Regions from separate parts of the Paenisporosarcina sp. genome, predicted to be linked through region 2. Evidence: a T-box and tRNA genes for the amino acid it is inferred to sense, from the RefSeq annotation. Region 2 holds a T-box; the other holds one or more tRNA genes.
The links. A T-box is a leader RNA that pairs with one kind of tRNA and senses whether it is charged. The one in region 2 lies ahead of AC3EA5_RS04200 (valine--tRNA ligase), so its partner is inferred to be a tRNA-Val.
Positions count from the first base shown of each region.

Region 1: it has a tRNA-Val gene. The T-box ahead of AC3EA5_RS04200 (valine--tRNA ligase) is inferred to sense a tRNA for this amino acid. The anticodon was not compared.

Region 1 is NZ_JBYNRN010000036.1:45,764-54,478, reverse strand. It holds gene AC3EA5_RS13795 (MarR family winged helix-turn-helix transcriptional regulator) at 1-75, shown strand, start outside; gene paiA (spermidine/spermine N(1)-acetyltransferase) at 107-625, shown strand; gene AC3EA5_RS13785 (FMN-binding negative transcriptional regulator) at 650-1,261, shown strand; gene AC3EA5_RS13780 (hypothetical protein) at 1,690-1,815, shown strand; gene AC3EA5_RS13775 (hypothetical protein) at 2,228-2,470, shown strand; gene AC3EA5_RS13770 (Panacea domain-containing protein) at 2,451-2,843, shown strand; gene AC3EA5_RS13765 (hypothetical protein) at 3,047-3,391, shown strand; tRNA gene AC3EA5_RS13760 (tRNA-Val) at 3,587-3,659, opposite strand; gene AC3EA5_RS13755 (2'-5' RNA ligase family protein) at 3,743-4,276, opposite strand; gene AC3EA5_RS13750 (thermonuclease family protein) at 4,557-5,255, opposite strand; gene AC3EA5_RS13745 (DNA-3-methyladenine glycosylase family protein) at 5,316-6,161, shown strand; gene AC3EA5_RS13740 (MDR family MFS transporter) at 6,346-7,623, shown strand; gene AC3EA5_RS13735 (hypothetical protein) at 7,670-7,813, opposite strand; gene AC3EA5_RS13730 (Gfo/Idh/MocA family protein) at 7,932-8,715, shown strand, end outside.
Region 2 is NZ_JBYNRN010000012.1:190,884-199,598, forward strand. It holds gene hemL (glutamate-1-semialdehyde 2,1-aminomutase) at 1-629, shown strand, start outside; gene AC3EA5_RS04185 (AbrB family transcriptional regulator) at 878-1,933, shown strand; gene AC3EA5_RS04190 (hypothetical protein) at 1,989-2,546, shown strand; gene AC3EA5_RS04195 (hypothetical protein) at 2,539-2,730, opposite strand; T-box leader at 2,797-3,026, shown strand; gene AC3EA5_RS04200 (valine--tRNA ligase) at 3,075-5,720, shown strand; gene AC3EA5_RS04205 (bifunctional folylpolyglutamate synthase/dihydrofolate synthase) at 6,065-7,369, shown strand; gene AC3EA5_RS04210 (bifunctional folylpolyglutamate synthase/dihydrofolate synthase) at 7,451-8,701, shown strand.

The DNA.
Region 1 (8,715 bases), on a different contig from region 2:
CATCTGCAGCGTATCAGAAAAAATATCGAAAAAGACTGGGAGTTTGTAAAAAAAGGAAACAAGAGAAACTACTGATCACCTAAAGGAGCTGCCTAATTTAATGACGATGACGATAACGATAAAAAAATGTATCCTTGAAGATTCACTTGACCTCCAAGCAATCAGTATGGAAACATTTACCGATACTTTTAAGGACCAGAATTCCCCTGAACACCTAAATGCCTATTTGGAAAGGGCATACAACGTGAACCAACTAGAACAAGAATTGGCAAATCAGTCTTCGCAATTCTTTTTTGTTTATTTTAATCAGGAAGTCGCTGGATACATGAAAATCAATACCGGTGATGCCCAATCGGAAGCAATGGGAAATGACTCACTTGAAGTCGAGCGGATTTATGTAAAGAAGAAGTTCCAGAAACACGGTCTTGGAAAACACCTGATGAACAAAGCGATGGAAATTGCGTTGCAGGAGAAGAAAAAGAAAATTTGGCTAGGCGTTTGGGAAGATAATGAAAACGCCATCGCATTTTATCAGAAAAAGGGATTTGTCCAAACAGATTCTCACTCCTTTTTTATGGGCGATGATGAACAAGTGGACCTGATCATGACCAAAACACTCCAATAATTTTTTAATGAAAGGAGGATTATCATGTATACACCAAAGTATTTCAAGGTCACCGATTTTGAAGAAATCCGGGAGTTTGTTCAAATGAACTCCTTTGGGACGCTTGTTACCACTAAAAAAGGAAAACCTATTGCGACCCACCTCCCCCTGCAATTAGTGAAAGAAGAAGATACCTACTATATAACTGGGCATATGGCTTACGGCAATCCGCAGTGGCGGACATTCGATACCTGTGAAGATGTACTCGTTATGTTTCAAGGACCGCACGCTTATATCTCTTCTTCCTGGTATGAACAGGAAAATGTCCCGACTTGGAACTACCAGGTTGTTCATGTATATGGAACTGCCACCATTTTAAACGAAGAAGCATTGAAACAGGATCTGACAAAGCTGTTGGAAAAATACGAGAAGCATCGTGAGAACCCTGTTCTATGGGATAAGCTTTCCCCTTCTTTATTGGAAAAAGAAATAAAGGGGATTGTTGGTTTCAAAATTATAGTACAGGAAATTCAGGCTGCCTATAAACTGAGTCAGAATCGTAATGAAAAGGACTATCAGAACATTATTGACGAACTTACTAAGGAGAAAGATTTAAATGCAAAGGCATTAGCCGAAATAATGAAAAACAGAGAATAATAAAGTTTACAAAGATAAATAGGAAAGAGTATTTCGACTATAAAAATTTTAAAGAGGGATTACTAAGGTAGTTTTCAATTTCTTATTGAACTAACGGCTGCTTTAGTTGAAGAAGACTTATGAATATTTGGTGCGAAAACTCAGTCTTTTGGGCTGGTTTTTTTTGAAGTTCAATATTTAATTTATAAGCTATCTAATATTTCAATTCGAGTAATTAGAGCCACCTGATACATAGCACTTTTAAAGATCACAATTCATGTTCGAAATGGGATCTTTTTTGTATGATTAACTTTTATTGTGTACCAGATAACTGGACGGGTATATAAGGGATGGTGAAGATAAGAGGGCTCTTCAGTTAAAAGTTGAAAGACAGTACAGAGGACTAGTTCACTTGATCAGCTGTTTGGTAGTAAGAAGGGGAAATCTAAATGAAGAAGATTCGAAGTGATGAGACAAGAAAAGAAATATTCAAGTTTTTCATGAGAACCTCGGCACCTCGATTAGCAGCAAAAGGGAAGTTGAAGCAATTGAAGAAAGAGGAAGGAGCAAAATGATCTCAACTGAAACGATGAAATCCTAATTACTTTATGAAGTAATGCTATCTCCTTCGTTAGTGGCCACCCTTGATTGGGTGGTCTTTTTTTGTACAAATCCGACAAATAGGCAAACCCCACTAAAAAGGCTATTTGCTGAAGGTGCTTTTTAGGGTGTGTGCAGGCAAATAACCTCTAACCTATATGTACCTTAGCTTCAAAGCAGGTTTAGAAGTGCAACTGCTGTATAAAGTGCGAATGTGCAAGTTAGTGTTATTTCGCTGTTTAATTTATAGGTAGTCAATCCCACATGTTTTACAGGTTCTAAATGGAGGTTTTTTTATATAAGGAGGGAAAGGATTTATTAACATTGTGTAGAATTATATGATATAAATGTAATTACAATTAGTTTATTGAAAGAGTGGTATGATTAATGAGATTAAAAGAAAATGATTTGATTTCTCTGGTTGATCTCATATTAAATATTAATACGATTCATCATGATTACTCAAATCAATGGTTAGGGAAATTAGAACAATCAATCAACTTGAAAAAAACTCAGGTTCGGAATGTTTGTGTTAGAAACACTATCGAAGAAATTGATAGTTTAGAAATAAATATGAATTTTATTAAATACACATTTGAAATTACAAAAAATGATCTTTTTTGTCTATGAAGAATTTCTGAAAATTACTGGGGTTAGATTATTTAATGATGAAATATATGCTTGGAAACACGGTCCAGTTGTCGAAAGTGTATATGATGTATTTAAAGTTCATAGATCGTCTCTAATTGATTATGAAGAAGATGACAATGTATTAATTTACTCTTCAGATTTAGCCATTTCTCCATCTTTTATGCGAATTATTTCAACAGAGCATGGTAAAGTAGCATTAGATACTATTCATGAAATAATAAAAAAATATATACACCTAGACGCTTGGGACCTTGTTGATATGACTCATCAAGAAGGAAAACCGTGGATAAAAGTATATAAATCTGGAATGAACAAATTAATAACTGATGAAATAATTTTATCTTATTCGTAAAAAAGCACCTCTAACCAGGTGTTTTTTTATTTGCCCAAATGTGGTTAAATGTCGAACGTTTAATAAAGGTTTATATCTTGTCTTGTCGAATATGTGTTGTAAGGATAAGGAAAGGATGATTAGAATATGCATTCACACAGGAAGTTGCAGAACTAATAGAAAAAGTTAAATGGAGTCATGAACTTAGTGTAAGAAGTAGTGTAATGGCAGAGGTTAAAAAATACTTTGGTGAAGAGAATGACTATTTAATTTATCCTATTGATCTTTATTTTGCTCATTCCGAAAATGGAGTATACCGATTCTACATATTCGCTGAAGACACTTTTACTGTGGTTACTCGTGATAACGGACATTTTATATTCCAAACTAATCTATATGACGTAATGGAAATGAATTACGATAAAGGAAACAACAGATTATTTAACCGTACTCTGAAGCTAACTTTCTCTATTGGAGAAAGTGTTACACTAGATAGTGTTGTCGATACAAGAGACCGCAACGTAGAGTTTTATGGAAATTTGATTGATGAAATTTATAAAACTTGTTAGCAAATCATTAATTGATGTATGTCTCGCAATGTTTATTGCATACTCGTTTGAGTGTGCTTTTTTTATTTCAAAATAATCTCAACCCATATTTTAACCCATATTATGAATTCATAAGAAAAAGCATCGCCTCCGAAGAGATGATGCTTTTTAGAGAAACCCTTGTTCCTAAAGGTTTCTTACGGGTTCTAGACCCAATGATCCCGACTGGGCTCGAACCAGCGACCTCCACCCTGTCAAGGTGGCGCTCTCCCAGCTGAGCTACAAGATCGTTTTTACTAGGACAAATTCTATTATATCGCTGTGGACTAAATAGTCAATGCCCTAGGATAGGTGTCATGCTGTCATGCATTACTAGCTTAAGAAGTGAGTCCATTCAGTTTGAGCTCGACCGTTGACGATGGTCCAACATTCGATGGCTACTGCTTTTCCATCCATCGGCTCAAATGCTAAGGCAGCACGTTGGAACAATGGTCCCCACATATTAAGTGCTGTGTTGTTTAATAAAGTAGCATGAGGTACCCATTTTCCTGGCAGGTAAGGGGATATCTCTGTTGTATGTAAATCGGCAATTAAATTATACAAATCTGTATGGAATTCTATTAATTCTTTCGTGATCACAGGAGCGGCAAAAAACGTGCCCTTTTGTTTAAAAAAGCCAAGTGAAGCGAGAGAGATAAGCAATTGTTTTTGCTTTTCACTCCACGGCTTAATGATTTCGCCAAGAATTCCAGGATGAACTTGTTCAAAAGTAAACAAACTCATATGAGGAGGAATTAACGTTTCTTTCCCACGAAGGGCAGCCCCTGCGAGATTACTTTGATCTTGTTCTAATTTAGTGGACAATTTATAGTCAAATCGAAGTACAAGTACTTGCATCTGATTCATTCCCTTCTTCATGATGCGGTTTTTGATATGTAAGGTATATTCTTTCGTTGAAAAGGAGTGAATTTCCTTTTCAAGTTGTTTGGAAATCGTGAATTTTTGAATGAAGCGGGTGAAATCTAGAATAGAGGGGTCGAATCCTAGAATGTGCCTAGCGAATTCTAGAATAGACCTAACGAATCCTAGAATACGCCCAGTCAATCCTAGAATACTCCTCATGAGATCGAGAATAACACCTCGTACGCTATGCTACTCAGCCACATATTTCTTCAAATCACACCATTTATCTGCCAGCTTTTCTAAAGCCAGCACTCATTGCTTCTTTCTCTGAACAGAACCATTCTTCTGGGTTTGTTTGGATATAGTGCTGGCTATCTGGTACGTGATAAATTTTGTCCCCATCACGATTAATATTTCCTTTAATTAAACAGTCACTATTTTGCTCAAATACAGCTTGATCAAAACCTCGATCCGTTGCATAGTTTTCGACTTCCCAAATGCCTTTTTTCGCATCTTTGGCAATTTCTTGAGCTTCCTCAAACTCATCTAAGTAACGAGTATTTGGAGGGAAGACATAGGCTACTCGTCCAAGCCCTTCAGATAACAGAATTTCTTGTACGGATTTTCCATCGATATACACATATGCAAGTAGTCTACCGTAGTCATCCATTCGATCACCGACATCAAATTCAATCGAAACTTGTCCAGTTTTCATAATCTCTTTGTGACGTGCACTCGCTTCTTCGCCACCGGGTTGTTTACCTAGCGTTTGATGTCTGACTTCCGGAGTATCTAAAAGTAAGTAGCGAATCGTTTCGGTCTTTCCGTTATACTTAACTTTAATGGTATCGCCGTCTATTACTTCGACTAATTCTACTGGAATTTGTTCGGTCGTGCCGGTCGTTGTTGTCGTTTTACTTGGTTGTTCTTCACATGCTGTTAATAAAAGAAGGATTGAACAACAGAGTAGCCATTTTTTCATTTTTCATCACCTGTACATATGGTATCATATTCTATTTTTTCATGTAGAAAGGGTTTTATTATGAAACGAATAATCGAATTAGATTTTGCCTACGATTTTGAGCGAGTATTGGATCGTCTTTCAATGGACCCTATTATTTCATTAAATAAAGAAAACAGAAGTGTTCATATTCCACTTAAAGAAGGAAAAATACTGACACTCCGTGCAACCGGAACTACAAATCAACCTGTATTTGAATTGGATAATGTTGAATCTGAAGAACAAATGAACTTCGTAAAAGAGATTTTTCACTTCGACCGTTCGTTAGATCCGATACATGAACATTTTGCGTCTACTAATTTATCGTCTGTTTTTGACGAACATAAGGGTACTCCGATTGTGCGTGAATTTTCACTTTACGCAACGTTAATGAAAAGTATTATTCATCAACAGTTAAACTTATCTTTTGCTCATACATTAACGACTCGATTTGTGCATACATATGGCCATGAAATCGATGGGGTATGGTTTTATCCAACACCAGAAAAGATTGCACAGATTCAAGTGGAGGAACTAAGAGAACTTCAATTTAGTACACGCAAAGCCGAATATGTGATTGGTGTATCTCAAGCGATAGCGAGTGGGGAATTAGATCTTGAAAAATTGGCACTTGAAGAAGATGATACGATTACACAAACTCTCATTAAATATAGAGGAATTGGACCTTGGACCGCACAAAGCTTTTTATTGTTTGGACTAGGGCGACCTAATTTATTCCCATTAGCGGACATCGGACTTCAAAATGCGTTGAAGAAATTGTGGGGAACCACTGAAAAACCGAAAGCTGAAGAAATGGCTTCACATTTCCCACAGTGGTCTCCATTTTTAAGTTATGCATCGCTTTATTTGTGGAGAAGTATTGAATAGGTTCGATTTAAAATGCGTATTTCTATCTCACAGGCTTTATTAGCAAAAAAGAAACTACAGAAAATCAATAGAAGCTATGAATACATGAATTATAAAAAATTAGAGAAACAGTTGTACTGCTTATTATTTCAACTTAACCTGAATAGGATTAGTGTTTTGAGCAAGTCATCTAGGGAGAAACAACATGAAGATTAAAGATTGGGATAAAAGTTTAAAAGCAAGATTAATCGGTGAAGCATTTATGAACATCACGTTTTGGATGTTCTTCCCGTTTCTTGCGATCTATTTTGCAGAGGAATTCGGGAAAACAACGGCTGGGTTTTTGCTTATTTTGTCTCAAGTATTCTCGGTCGCTGCAAATTTAGTTGGTGGATATTGCGCGGATCAATTTGGTCGCCGAACGATGATGGTCATTTCGTCATTTGGACAGGGAGCAGCATTTTTTTTATTTGCTTTCGCTAATTCACCATTCTTGGAATCGCCGGGATTAGGATTTATTGCTTTTACAATTGCTAGTGTTTTTGGTTCTTTATACTGGCCAGCGAGTCAAGCAATGGTCGCTGATGTCGTTCCAGAAGAGCATAGAGGGGAAGTCTTTGCAGTCTTCTATACATCTATCAATATTGCGGTCGTTGTTGGACCAATTTTAGGTGGGATTTTCTTCTTTAGTGCACGTTTTGGTTTAATGGTTGTTGCAGGCTTAGTGTGTTTATTATTAGCATGGATTTTAATTAAGTTCACGAAAGAAACATTACCAACGAATGTTGATAACCTGGCAACGGATACTCCTAAAGGGGCGATGCATGCCATTCGTATGCAGGTAAAGGATTACGGAGTGATTATGCAGGATAAGCTCTTCTTACTATTTATCATTGCAGGAGTTTTAAGTGCACAAACTTTTATGCAACTTGATTTGTTACTTCCTGTATATGTGAAGGAAGTGATTGCAAATCCTCAACTGATGTCTGTTTTTGGGTGGGATTTCAAGTTAACAGGCGAGTTGGCATTTAGTGTACTTATTTCAGAGAATGGTTTATTGGTTGCATTACTCACTGTAGCTGTTACACGTTATGTACTGAAATTCAGTGAAAAGAATGTCTTCTTTATATCTTCCATTTTATATACAATCGCGATGATGGTTTTCGCTTATTATGAATTGTTTTGGATTTTCGTATTAGCGATGGCGATTTTTACATTTGGCGAATTAATGATTGTCGGCTTATCTCAAAGCTTTATTTCCAAGTTGGCACCTGAACATATGAGGGGCCAATATTTTGCAGCAGCTAGTTTACGCTATACGGTCGGGCGAATGATTGCACCATTATCAATTCCAATGACGGTTTGGTTCGGGTTTTTCTGGACGTTCACCATCATTGCCATTCTTTCCTTACTAAGTGCCTTTGTGTATTATTTAATGTTTTATTTATATGAACAAAAAAAGACAGCTTCTCCTTTGAATTAAGGGGAAGCTGTTTATGTATGACATATTTGGTTATTTCTCTTCAAATTTATTGTTCCAATGTTTCGACTTCTTCAGTATCATCAAAGTAAATGAACGCTTCTTCCTCTAACTCGTTTAAGCGATCTTTATTAATCCCTAAGCTTAAGCTTCCTGAAAAGATGGGTTCCCACCAAGTTTCTGTTTTTAACATGTGTATTTCCTCCCTTATTTTTCTTAATTGTTTGACAGTTCTTTACCCGTAAAAGTTACAGTCTGAAACAAAGTTTTTAAAAAATGAAACAAATTTCCTAGAAGGAGTGTTGAATCACTTGAAGAAAACAACGTTTGCTCTAATCGGAACCGGCATTGTAGGAGAACGTATTATTAATCAGATTTTGGCGCATTCTACATGTGAAATCGTGGCAGTGTATGATGAAAATTCGACACGATTACAGGAAATAAAGTCAAAGTATCATTTACATAGTTTGAATTCTTTAGATGAGTTATGGGCTTTAAAACCTGACTGGGTGTATATTGGAACGCCTCCTAATCAACATGCTCCACTGACTGAGCTAGCTGCAAAACACGGCTGTCATATATTATCTGAAAAACCTCTTGCCCATGACGTAAGCGCAGGTGAACGGATGGTCGAAGTGACAAAGGAAATGAATGTCCATTCTGCCATGCATTTTCCGCTTATGTATAGTGATGCAGTCCAATCCATGATGGCTGCAGTAAATGATGGTTCACTCGGAAGCATCCAAAGAATCGAGCTTCAAACTTATTTTCCACATTGGCCGAGACTGTGGCAGCAAAATCCATGGATTGCATCACGCGAGCAAGGTGGCTTTATAAGAGAAGTATTTCCACATTACTTTCAAATCATGTATAGACTATTTAATCATTTTTCCATACAGGCATTTCAAACCAATTATCCTGAAAATATAGAATTGTGTGAAACTAGTACAATTGCATTTGGTAAGACGAATGAAGGAATTCCGATTCTAATAAATGGCCAGTCTGGTATAGCTCAAGAAGAAGTGTTGTCATTTAAAATTTATGGGTCAAAAAAAGTGATGACCTTAAAAAATTGGTCGGAGTTATGGGAAGCGG
Region 2 (8,715 bases):
CAGGCTTCTTGGAAGGACTTCGTGACTTATCAACAGAGAACGGAACAGTGCTTATCTTTGATGAAGTTATGACAGGTTTCCGTGTTGGTTATCATTGTGCACAAGGTCATTTCAACGTGAAACCTGACCTCACATGTCTTGGCAAAGTAATTGGTGGAGGACTACCTGTAGGGGCATATGGCGGTAAACTTGAGATCATGTCTCAAATTGCACCGAGTGGTCCAATATATCAAGCGGGAACATTGTCAGGAAATCCTCTAGCTATGACTGCAGGACTTGAGACATTGTCTCGATTAACACCTGAGACTTATGATCATTTCAATAAATTAGCTGATCTTTTAGAGACTGGTTTCCGTGAAGCAGCAACGAAATACAATATTCCACACACAGTTAACCGAGCTGGCTCTATGATTGGCTTCTTCTTTACAAATGAAACCGTAACAAATTATGATATTGCGAAGACGTCAGATCTTCAGTTATTTGCAAAATATTATCGACTAATGGCGGAAGAAGGCATTTTCTTACCACCGTCTCAATTTGAAGGAATGTTCCTATCTGCTGCCCATACGGAAGCAGATATTGCAAAAACAGTTGAAGCATTCCATAAAGTATTTGCTCAATTAGTCTAACTTTTTTGTCCTGGTACTCCTATGAGTACCAGGGCTTTTTTCAATGGGCTTAGTTAACAAAAATTATATAGAGATCCGTTGTGTCTCATTTCCTATTTCGAAGATTTGACGGATCATCTCAACAGTCAGTTCGTGTAAGATAAAATCTAGGTCATTCTTTGAAGAGCTTTTAATTAGAAAGAATAAACCTAAGGGAATGTGGTCTCAGTATATAACAGAGACTTTTCAGTGAATATGAGGTGTAAAGAATGCAAAAACAGTGGTTGATTTTTCGGACGTTTTTAATTGCCGCCTTAAGTGGGTTTGCCTTCTATAAAATTGGTGTATTCTTACCATGGTTACTAGGACCGATGATTGCTTTATTACTTTTAAGACAGGTCACGAAACTCGAGTTTATTTGGCCAAAGCTATTACGACAAATAGGGCTGATCATTTTAGGTGTTCAAATTGGTTCTTCATTTACAAGACAAGCAGTAGAGCTTATGTGGTTTGATTTTCCGTTAATGATTCTTTTAACCGTTTCAGTTGTGGGAATGGCTTTAGTATTAAGTAACTTGTTTATGAAGATGTCTGGTGAATCTTTAGCAACTTCCATATTAGGTTCACTTCCTGGTGGACTTTCTCAAATGGTTTTATTGAGCGAGGAAGTAAAATCAGCTAATTCTACGGTAGTGACCTTAATGCAAACTTTCCGTATTTTTGCTGTTGTAACGATTGTTCCATTCTTAACAGCGTGGATCCCTAAAGGGACTCACTTTGATGAGTTGTCACTAAATAACTTACCATCTTTTAATGTCTCACATTTCTTGTTTTTTCTTGGAATGGGTGTGACTTTGTTTATCCTCATGAAAAGAGTTCATTTTCCTTTACCTGAACTAATGGCTCCAATCCTATCGATGGCCATTGTTCAATTTTTCACGGACCATTCTGTTGTAGAAGTGCCAACGTTGCTTCTGATCGTATCCCAACTTTTCGTAGGAGCGCACTTAGGGTTGCAACTTGAAAAAGTATCTGAGCTATTTACACTCCGATTATTTTGGTCGATATTAGCAACGAATATTTTACTCATCACATATTGTGCATTCATGGCCTATCTACTTATGTTCATCCATCCAGTGAATTCTTTTCTCGACTTCTTTATAAGTGCTGCTCCAGGAGGCATTGCAGAAATGTCCATTACGGCACTTGAAACTGGAGCAGATTTATCCACCGTCACAAGTTTTCATTTGTTTCGCATCTTTTTCATACTTTTATTGGCAGGACCTCTAGTGACAATGGCTTTAAAAAAATGGGTTAAATCATAATTCTATGTTCCCTCGCATACAATCTTTCACAGATAGTTGTGAAGGAGGACAAGAATTGGAAAAAGTAAATTGGTCATTCCAAGAAAATTTTTATTTTCCAGAAAGTTTTGGCACACCGACCGGAACGACGCTTGTAGAAGTAAAACCTAGATTCGAATTTCAACAAAAGGACGGGTATTGTTGTCTGAATGGAATTTACCATATTTCTGCTTATGTGGCGTTTGAACCTGGTCAATGTGAACATCATGGGATATCAGATTGGGTATCAATTGAAGATTTAGAGATGAATGGTGAACACGGTTACTTTGAATATGCCGTTCCTCACTCCATTGAGCTACCAGCGGATTACAATCAAAGTCAAAACGTTCCAGAGTTTACGATCACGAAAATTGATCCAATCGTTACAAATGACAAAACGCTTCAGATTAACTGGGCAGTAGATTGTGCTTATGAAAAATTGGTTCAGCCTGAATTGGCAGTTGAAGAAAGTTCATCATCTTCTTCATCGGCATCAAGTAACGAAGTGAGCGAATCATCAGAAGTGACGGGTAAGTCCAAACCATTTTTCTTAAAAGAATTGAAAGAAACCTATTCAGTTTACCAAGTTAAATAATATCTTTTTGGAATAAAAATAAAATCGCAATTAATAGACATAATAATAAAAAATCGAATGTTGTTGGAAGAAAAATCGTTCGAATTAATTCAAAAACAGTAATCGGTAAAATAATATTTTTACAATAAAATCGGGTCTTTCGTAACCATGGGGGAAGTAGGTAGGGATTATATCCTCGTCTCATAAAAATCTCCTTTCAAAAAAACTTGACTTCATATTGGAAGTTCCGATACAATTGGTTCAATTAAATATCGATGCTTTGATTGGGAAGAGTAAAATCACGTCGTTATCATTAGAGAGGAAACATTTGGTGAAAGTTTCCGTTAGCGCGTATTTGAATGTCGCCCAGGAGCAGTATCTGTGAACGAACTTGAGTAGCAGATGCCGGTTTAAAACCGTTAAGAATCTTGAGAGCGTGATGATGTTTTTTTGTCATCTGCGAATAAAGGTGGTACCGCGAACAACTCCTTCGTCCTTTTTGTGACGATAGGAGTTTTTTTATTTCCCAAAAATAAGGAGGAACTGAAAATGACTGAACAAAAACCTCAATTATCAACAAAGTACGATCCAAAGTCCATTGAACAAGGACGCTATGAATGGTGGCTAAATGGTAAGTTTTTTGAAGCTCAACCAAACAGTGATAAAGAACCTTATACGATTGTTATTCCACCACCAAACGTTACGGGTAAACTTCACTTAGGTCATGCATGGGATACAACTTTGCAAGACATCTTAATTCGTATGAAACGCATGCAAGGATATGATGCATTATGGTTACCAGGGATGGATCATGCAGGGATTGCAACTCAAGCAAAAGTAGAAGAAAAGCTTCGCTCAGAAGGCAAATCTCGCTACGATCTAGGTCGTGAAGATTTTGTAAAAGAAACGTGGAAGTGGAAGGAAGAATATGCAACCCATATTCGTGCGCAATGGTCAAAACTTGGTTTAGGTCTAGATTATTCGCGTGAACGTTTTACTCTAGACGATGGTCTTTCAAATGCGGTTAAAGAAGTATTTGTGAAGCTGTACAACAAAGGTCTAATCTACCGCGGTGAACGAATTATTAACTGGGATCCCGCGACTAAAACAGCCTTATCCGATATCGAAGTAATTCACCAAGATGTACAGGGTGCTTTCTATCATATGCGTTACCCACTAACAGATGGTACTGGTCATATTGAAGTTGCTACAACTAGACCTGAAACGATGCTAGGGGATACGGCTGTAGCGGTTCATCCTGAAGATGATCGTTACAAGCACTTAATCGGTAAAACGGTAACACTACCGATTATTGGACGTGAAATACCAATTGTTGCAGATGATTATGTGGATAAAGATTTTGGTAGCGGTGCGGTTAAAATTACACCAGCACATGATCCAAATGACTTTGAAATCGGGAATCGCCACAATTTAGAACGTGTTTTAGTTATGAATGAAGATGGAACAATGAACAAAAATGCGGCTCAATACGAAGGGCAAGATCGCTTTGCATGCCGTAAACAAATTGTTGCAGATTTACAAGAAGCGGGCACTTTATTCAAAATCGAAGAACATGCTCATTCAGTTGGACATTCAGAACGCAGTGGTGCAGTAGTTGAGCCATATCTATCCACACAATGGTTTGTTAATATGCAACCTCTTGCCGATGCAGCAATTCAATTACAACAAGGCGAAGATAAAGTTCAGTTCGTACCTGAGCGATTTGAAAATACGTATATGCGTTGGATGGAAAACATTCGTGATTGGTGTATTTCGCGTCAATTATGGTGGGGACATCGTATTCCGGCTTGGTATCATAACGAAACAGGCGAAATTTATGTGGGACATGAAGCACCTGCAGATGCTGAAAACTGGAAGCAAGATGAAGATGTATTAGATACATGGTTCTCTTCAGCTTTATGGCCGTTTTCGACAATGGGATGGCCGGATGAAGAAAATGCTGAATTTAAACGATATTACCCAACGGATGTTTTAGTAACTGGTTATGACATTATTTTCTTCTGGGTTTCTCGTATGATTTTCCAAGGAATCGAATTCACTGAACAACGTCCATTTGACGATGTTTTAATTCACGGATTAGTTCGTGCGGAAGACGGACGTAAAATGTCGAAATCACTTGGAAACGGTGTAGATCCAATGGATGTTATCGATCAATATGGAGCGGATGCACTTCGATACTTCTTATCAACCGGTTCGTCACCAGGACAAGATTTACGTTTCTCTATTGAAAAAGTAGAGTCCGTTTGGAACTTTGCCAATAAAATATGGAATGCATCACGCTTTGCGATGATGAATATGGAAGGCATGAAGTTCGAAGATATCGATTTATCTGGAGATAAATCAGTTGCAGATGCATGGATTTTGACTCGTTTAAATGAAACAATCGATCAAGTAACGAAGCTTGCTGAAAAATACGAGTTCGGTGAAGTAGGTCGCGCCTTATACAACTTCATCTGGGATGATTTCTGTGATTGGTATATTGAAATGTCGAAATTGCCATTATACGGAGAAGACGAAGAAGGGAAGAAGATGACAAGGTCAGTGCTGGCTTACGTGTTAGACAACACTATGCGTTTACTCCATCCGTTTATGCCATTCATTACAGAAGAAATTTGGCAAAGCCTACCGCACGAAGGTGAATCTATTACGATTGCCGCGTGGCCAACGGTTAATGAATCATTAACGGACAGTAAAAAAGCATCTAGTATGAAATTACTTTCTGATATTATTCGTGCAGTTCGCACAATCCGAGCAGAAGTTCAAACGCCAATGAGCAAAAAAGTTCCATTGTATATTTCAGCTAAAGATGCAGAAACATTAGTGATCTTAGAAGAAAATGCAATGTATTTAGAGAAGTTCTGTAACCCTGAGCCACTTGTATTAGGTCAAGATATTCAAGCACCTGGTCAATCTATGTCGAGTGTCGTTTCAGGAGCTGAACTATTCTTGCCATTAGAAGGTTTAATTGATATTGGGGCAGAGACATCTCGATTAGAAAAAGAATTAGAAAAATGGGCGAAAGAAGTCAAACTTGTTCAAGGTAAACTATCGAACGAACGATTCGTATCGAAAGCTCCTGATGCCGTAGTTGCAGAAGAACGTGCAAAAGAACAAGATTATCTTGAAAAGTATGCAACAGTTGAAAAACGATTGGCTGAGCTTAAAAATCTATAATTTTAGTGAATGTCCCAAACTTTTGTGTTTGGGGCATTTTTATATAGACATGTAATAAAACTGAATTTCATTTACGACGGACGATTTCCAGGGGGAATGTCTTTAGATGCGTTTTCTCGTCACTTTCGGTGTTTTACTCGTAAACTTTAGGGGATTACTCGTCACTTTTTCGATTTTACTCGTCAAAATGGTCTCAAGCACAAGTTACCATGGATATAATGTCCCGAAATTATTATTTGGGACATTTTTCTTTTAAGAAGTGATATCTTTTATTCGAGAGAACGTGATAGAATAAATTGAATTCTCGGAAATTCCGAGAATATTGAGATTGAGGAGTGACCAATGTGTTTATATCTGTTGATCAAGTAACTGAATACATTTATAACATGAACCAAAAAACGGAACGTAATAGTAGATTAAGTCGAATTCGATCGATTTTATCAGCATTGGGTAATCCACATGAACAGTTTCGCTCTATTCATATTGCAGGTTCTAACGGCAAAGGTTCCACTTTAAATGCTTTAAAAGAAATCCTAATGGCTGAAGGACTGAGAGTCGGAAGCTTTATTTCTCCGCATTTAGAAGTTGTCAACGAACGAATGATGATCAACAATCAAATGATTACAGATGATCAGTTAATCCAATATATGAATGATATATATCCATACCTTCAAGAAGGTCAAGTTGGAGAAGGTTCCAACTTTTTTGAAATCCTGACAGTCATTGCATTTGTCTATTATCGAGATATGGAAGTAGATATTGCCCTAATCGAAACAGGAATAGGCGGCACATTTGACTCGACAAATGTTTTAACTCCATTATTATCAATAATAACTTCGATTTCTTTAGATCATACACAAATTTTAGGCGATACAATAGAAGCTATTGCGCGTGAAAAAGCCGGAATTATTAAACCTGAAATCCCGGTAATAAGTGCAGTTAAAGATAGCCAAGCAGTACAAGTTATTGAAGAAAAAGCTAAAATCGAACAATCTCCAATTTTTCAATTATATAAAGATTTTATAATTGAAGATGTGACTCAAAATATAAAAGTTCAACACTTTACTTATCAATTAAATGATATGCAATTTAAAGAGTTAACCATAAAAATGGCAGGACATCATCAAATTGAAAATGCGTCGCTTGCAATAACGGCAGTTCTTTTGCTTAATAGCTTATATGGCTTTACTATTTCAGAAGAAAACATCCGACAAGGATTAGCAACATCAAGTTGGGCTGCGCGTTTTGAAGAAGTGTTGCCGAATGTAATCATTGATGGTGCTCACAATCCAGCGGGAATGGAAGTACTTATTAGAACTTTAAAACAACGTTACCTTACTGAAGAGATCCATGTTGTCTTTACAGCTCTAGATGATAAGGACATTAAATCGGTTCTGAACATGATCGATGAAGTGGCTACAAGCGTCATGATTACAGAGATTCATTTAAAGAATGCTGCTTCAGGAACATACATTTATGAAGCATCGAAACACCCGCACAAGGAATTAGAATTGAATTGGCAAGAAGCATTGGAAAAGACTTTGCAAAAAGTTAATGATCAAAGTGTGGTTGTTGTAACGGGATCTTTATATTTTATGTCGTTAGCACGTCCTTATTTAAAACAAAAAGCACATGTAGAAATTTTTTAATATTGTCCCTGCCTTTTAAACAAGGTGGGGTTCTTTTTAATTTAGTTGCTTAATCAAATAAATCTCAGAAAGGAAAAAATCATGATTCCTAAATTTAACGAGTATAAAGAACGCTGGGAAGTGGAGGGCAGAAATACAATTGAACCTGGATTAGATCGAATGATTGAGGCACTTGAAAAAGTAGGGGACCCTCATAAGCATTTAAATATTATTCACGTGGCTGGAACGAATGGCAAAGGTTCTACGATTGCGATGATGGAAGCGATGTTATCTCTGCATGGGTTGAAGACAGCCTGTTTTTATTCCCCGTGTTTCTTTGATGTCCATGATCAAATCCAATTAAACGGTCGTTATATTTCCGAAACTCAATTAGATCTTTTATTTAAAAAAGTGAAGCAAGCTGGTTTAAGTGGTTTTTTAACAGATTTCGAACTCTTAACCGTTTTAGCTTTTATGGCATTTGAGGAATTTGAAGCTGATATTGTTTTAGTAGAAGCGGGTATGGGTGGTAGATTTGATAGTACGAATGTAGTAACTCCTCTACTATCCATTATTCCAAGTATTGCGATAGAGCATGAGCAATTCCTAGGAACAACCTTAAGTGAAGTAGCCTATCATAAAGCAGGGATTATAAAGCAAGGGGTACCTGTCATTATTGGAAATTTAGATGAAGAGTCTTTAAATGTAATGAAAGAAGAGTGTTTTGAGCAAAACGCGACTTGTTGGATTGAATCTAAAGATTTTATGTTAAAACAAGATGTTTATCTAGATTTTGAAGGAAATCAAATGGATGGAATTCATATTGGGTTGAAAGGTCAACATCAGCTTTTAAATGGAGCCATTGCAATCCGTGCAATTATTTATTTTTTAAAAATGAAAAATAAAAATGTAGATGAAACAAAAGTTCGAGATGCTCTACTAAATGTTTCATTGCAAGGTAGATTCGAAAAAATAAACAATCAACTTATTTTAGATGGTGCTCATAATCCAGCAAGTATTCGAGTTTTAGTAGACACGATTAAAAAAGAGTTTCCAAATGACCCGATTCATTTTTTTGTGGGGTTAATAAAAGGGAAAAATGCAGTAGAGATTTTGAACATTTTAGAGGAGATAGATGCAAAATTTACCTTCGTTGACTTCCCAGATGAGAGAGCGATGAGTGCGCAAAATTTGCTGAATTTAAGTAACGCTACTATTAAAAGTGTGACTAAAGACCCTATCGGAGAAATCGAAAAAATATTTTCTGAAAATAGTAAGATAATAGTAACAGGTTCCTTATATTTACTAGCAAATATAAGAAAAAAAGCTTTGAAAATGTTTACGAATATTTAGAAAACAGTAATGAC